DNA from 2 places in the Stenotrophomonas sp. DR822 genome. Region 2 is predicted to be linked to the other one. Evidence: riboswitches for the same ligand, from Rfam matches in the RefSeq annotation. Region 2 holds a riboswitch; the other holds the start of a gene.
The links. Region 2 has a riboswitch for glycine ahead of K5K93_RS14895 (trimeric intracellular cation channel family protein). Riboswitches for the same ligand answer to the same signal wherever they lie in the genome.
Positions count from the first base shown of each region.

Region 1: linked by a shared signal. The riboswitch ahead of gcvP (aminomethyl-transferring glycine dehydrogenase) and the one ahead of K5K93_RS14895 (trimeric intracellular cation channel family protein) in region 2 are both predicted to bind glycine.

Region 1 covers NZ_CP081826.1:3,933,515-3,935,710, reverse strand. Annotated here, with positions in the region: gene K5K93_RS17800 (multidrug effflux MFS transporter) at 1-888, opposite strand, end outside; glycine riboswitch at 1,188-1,290, shown strand; gene gcvP (aminomethyl-transferring glycine dehydrogenase) at 1,352-2,196, shown strand, end outside.
Region 2 covers NZ_CP081826.1:3,250,183-3,252,378, forward strand. Annotated here, with positions in the region: gene K5K93_RS14890 (3-deoxy-7-phosphoheptulonate synthase) at 1-22, shown strand, start outside; gene K5K93_RS14895 (trimeric intracellular cation channel family protein) at 194-811, opposite strand; glycine riboswitch at 896-999, opposite strand; glycine riboswitch at 1,013-1,102, opposite strand; gene K5K93_RS14900 (GIY-YIG nuclease family protein) at 1,143-1,400, shown strand; gene K5K93_RS14905 (nuclear transport factor 2 family protein) at 1,473-1,898, shown strand; gene K5K93_RS14910 (NAD(P)/FAD-dependent oxidoreductase) at 1,966-2,196, opposite strand, start outside.

The sequences.
Region 1 (2,196 bases), 680 kb from region 2:
CACGGCAGAGACCGCACACAGGCTGAAACCGAGCGCGACCTGCCGGGTCGGTGTGCTGTGCCCGGCCATGCGCCCGGACAGGAACGAACCGGTGGTCATGCCGCCGATGGTGGGAATGAACAACCACGCAAAGCCACCTTCACCCAGATGCAGGTGCTGCATCACGATGGCCGGCGCCGAGGAGATGTACAGGAAGATGCCGCCGAACCCGATGCTGCCGGCCAGGGCCAGGCGCAGGAACCGCGGGTTGAAGCCGATGCGCACGTAATCGCGCAGCAACGTGCGTGGCGACAGGGCGATCCGCGCCTGCACCGGATGGGTTTCCGGCAGGAAGCGCGCGGTGGCCGCCAGCAGCACCAGCGCGAACACCACCAGGAACCAGAAGATCAGCGGCCAGCCGGCACCGCTGAGCAGGATCCAGCCACCGATGATCGGCGCGATGGCCGGGGCGATACCGAACAGCATCGACACCTGGCTCATCAGCCGCTGCGCGTCGTGGCCGTGGTACAGATCGCGGATCACCGCGCGGCCGACGATCATGCCCACGCCGGCGGACAGGCCCTGCAGTGCGCGGAACGCCAGCAGCGTGGTCAGGTCGGTAGACAACGCACAGCCCACCGAGGCGCCGACGAAGATCACCAGGCCGCCGAGGATCACCCGCTTGCGCCCCCACGCATCGGACAGCGGGCCATGGGCCAGGCTCATCAGGCCGTAGAACAGCAGGTAGACGCTGATGGTCTGCTGCACCGCCACCTCGTCCACCGCCAGGCGCTGGGCCAGCTGCGGAAACGCGGGAAAGATGGTGTCGATCGAGAACGGACCGAACATGGCCAGGCCAGCGAGCAACAGGGCCATGCGGCGGGTGGAAGGAGCAACGGCGGCGGTCATCGGGCAAGCGTCCGGCAGGGCCATGCATGACACGCACGGCGGGCGCCGATCCCCTGCAGCAGGGACGGCGCCAGATGAATACGAGAATCCCACCATCATAGGTGGGGAATGCGCGCGATGCCATGCAAGGATGCACAGAACGCACGCCCGGACCATCGGCCATTCAGCCCCGTGAGGCCAGCCCGGGCCACCGTCAGGCGCCGGCAACGAGCTATAATCGGCGGGCAACACGGTGGGAGAAGCAGGTCACCGCTGCCGAAGGCGCAACGCCCGTAATCGCTCAGGCCCGATACCACCCGTAACAGAACTCTGGAGAGACCGGTTCGATCCGGCGCCGAAGGGGCACGAAGCTGCGGTTTTCCGCGCTTTTAAACTCTCAGGCAAAAGGACAGAGGGGCGCCCGCAGACCGCCGACCGGCGGCTTGTGCCCGTGCGTGTGCCCTTTCCTGACGGATCCTTCGCCATGTCCCAGAACACCCCTTCCCTGCGTGAGCTCGAGCACCATTCGGCGTTCGTCGAGCGCCACATCGGCCCCAACGATGCCGAGATCGCGCAGATGCTCGGCGTCATCGGCCACGCCTCGCTGGATGCGATGACCGATGCCATCGTGCCGGCCAAGATCAAGTCGCCGGCACCGCTGGCGCTGCCGGAGTCGATCACCGAAGTGCAGGCGCTGGCGAAGATCCGCGCGATCGCCGACAAGAACACCGTGCTGCGCAGCTTCATCGGCCAGGGCTACTACGGCACCCACACGCCGAACGTGATCCTGCGCAACATCCTGGAAAACCCGGCCTGGTACACCGCCTACACCCCGTACCAGGCGGAAATCTCGCAGGGCCGCATGGAAGCGCTGATCAACTTCCAGACCCTGTGTGCCGACCTGACCGGCATGGAAATCGCCAACGCCTCGCTGCTGGACGAAGCCACGGCCGCCGCTGAAGCGATGACCCTGGCCAAGCGCTCGGCCAAGTCGAAGTCGGACACCTTCTTCGTGCACGACGCCGTGCACCCGCAGACGCTGGAACTGCTGCGCACCCGCGCCGAACCCATGGGCATCGTGCTGCGCGTGGGCACCCCGGCCGAAGCGCTGGAAGCGGAAGCCTTCGGCCTGCTGCTGCAGTACCCGGACACCTTCGGCCAGGTGGGCGACTACAAGGCGCTGGTCGATGCCGTGCACGCGCGCGGCGGCCTGGTGGCTGTGGCCACCGACCTGCTGGCACTGACCCTGCTGGCCGCCCCGGGCGAATGGGGTGCGGACATCGTGGTCGGCAACAGCCAGCGTTTCGGCGTGCCGTTCGGCTTCGGTGG
Region 2 (2,196 bases):
GAAGGTGTCCGAAGCCGCTTGAGTGCGGCACGTGTGTGGATGGCGGCCAGCGCCTGCGGGGGTGCGGCCGCGATCAGGGCCGGTCGGAGTTGGAGACCGGCCCGTCTGCACCGGCGATGCGCCTGGCGCTGCGCACTCTTGCCAGCGCCAGGTACATCGCCGGGGTGGTGTGAAACCCGGCGAACGTCAGCGCTCAATGCACTTCGTCGTGGTACACGAACTTCGGCATTTCCCAGCGGTAGTGGATGGCCAGCAGACGCACGGCGAAACCACCGCCCAGGCAGCACAGGATCGCCGTGGCATCGGCCACGCCCCAGTGCAGCAACAGCAGATACACCGCACCGGTCAGCAGCGAGATGATCGCGTACAGCTCCTTCTGGAAGATCAACGGCACCTCGTTGCAGAGGATGTCGCGCAGCACGCCGCCGAACGCGCCGGTGAGCATGCCGGCGATCAGCACGATCGGCAGTGCATGGCCGGCCTCGCGCGCGATCGAGCAGCCGATCAGGGTGAAGGCGATCAGGCCCAGGCCATCGAGCACCAGGAAGGTACGGCGGAAGTGGTGCATCCAGCGCGCCACCCAGGTGGCGATCAGCGCCGCGCACACGGTGAAGCCGAGGTACTCGGGGTGTTTCACCCAGCCCAGCGGATAGTGGCCAAGCAGGATGTCGCGCAGCGAGCCGCCGCCGAGGGCGGTGACACAGGCGATCATGACCACGCCGAACAGGTCCATGCGGCGGCGGCCGGCAGACAGGGCACCGGTCATGGCTTCGGCGGAAATGGCGATCAGGTAGATGATGGACAGCAGCATGGGACAGGCTCCGGGCGCGGTGGGGCCGGCCATGCGCACATACCGCCACTGCCTGCGCAATGACGGGATGACGATGACCGGTGCCGCTCCCGCTGTCCTTTTGCCTGAGAGTTCAGCGGCGTGAGCCGCGTGCCCCTTCGGCGGATCGTCCCGGGCGTGCCCGGTGACCTCTCTCCAGCTCGGCGAGTCGAATGCATGGTTGGTGGGATTCCAGCCCACCGGCCTGAGCGATCATGGGAGCCTGCGCCTTCGGCGGGCGCCAGCGCGGCGCCTCTCTCCTGCATTCGGGCGGCAGTATATCCGCTGCAGTGCAGCACGGCATAATCCGGCCATGGTTTCGCCTTCCCGCCCGTGGTTCCTGTACCTGCTCGAATGCCGCGACGGCAGCTATTACGCCGGCATCAGCACCGACGTGCCGGCCCGCTTTGCTGCCCACCAGGCCGGCAAGGGGGCCCGCTACACCCGGTCGCGGCCGCCACTGCGGGTCCTGGCGGTGCGTGAGTACCCAGACCGGGCAGCGGCCTCACGTGCCGAATGGGAGCTCAAGCGGCAGCCGCGCGAACGCAAGCTGGCCTGGCTGTTGCAGTAGATCCACGGCATGCGTAGATCGGGCGCATCCGGCCATGCCATGATCGCCCAGCCCTCAGCGCTGGAGACCCGGATGTCCACGCTTGCCCTGTTGTTCGCTGTCGCTGCGGCGACAAGCCCTGTCGCCGACGCCGCCACGATCGCAGCCATCGAAGCCACCTGCCACGACTACGTGGATGGCCAGCTGGAGGCCGACCCGCAGCGCGTCGCCCGTTCCCTGCATCCGGACCTGGCCAAACGTGCGGTGCTCGGTGATACACCGGACGAGCGCCTGGGCCTGCGCCGGATGTCGAAGGAAGAGCTGGTTGCGTTGACCAAGCAGGGCGCGTTGAAGACCCCGAAGGATCAATGGGATCGCCGCTGCACGGTGTTGGACGTGACCGGCAACGTCGCATCGGTGCGGCTGGAAACCCCGTGGTTCGTCGACTACTTCCACATGGGCCGCTTCGAGCAGCGCTGGGTCATCGTCAACGCGCTGTGGTACCCGAAGCCGAAGTAGAGCCACGCCATGCGTGGCTGCGCTCCATGCAACCTGCACAGAAATTCATCCACGCATGGTGTGGACCCTACCGCTTCGGCCGCCGGTCTTCGCGGTCATCGCCGAAGATGATCCGCGCGCTGCGCTGGTAGCTCCAGTACGCCACCGCCCAGTTCAACAGCACCACGACGCGGTTGCGGAACCCGATCAGGAAGAACACGTGCGCGGCCAGCCAGAACCACCAGGCCAGCACGCCGGACAGCTGCAACTTGCCCAGGTGCACGATCGCGGCCATGCGGCCGATGGTGGCCAGGTTGCC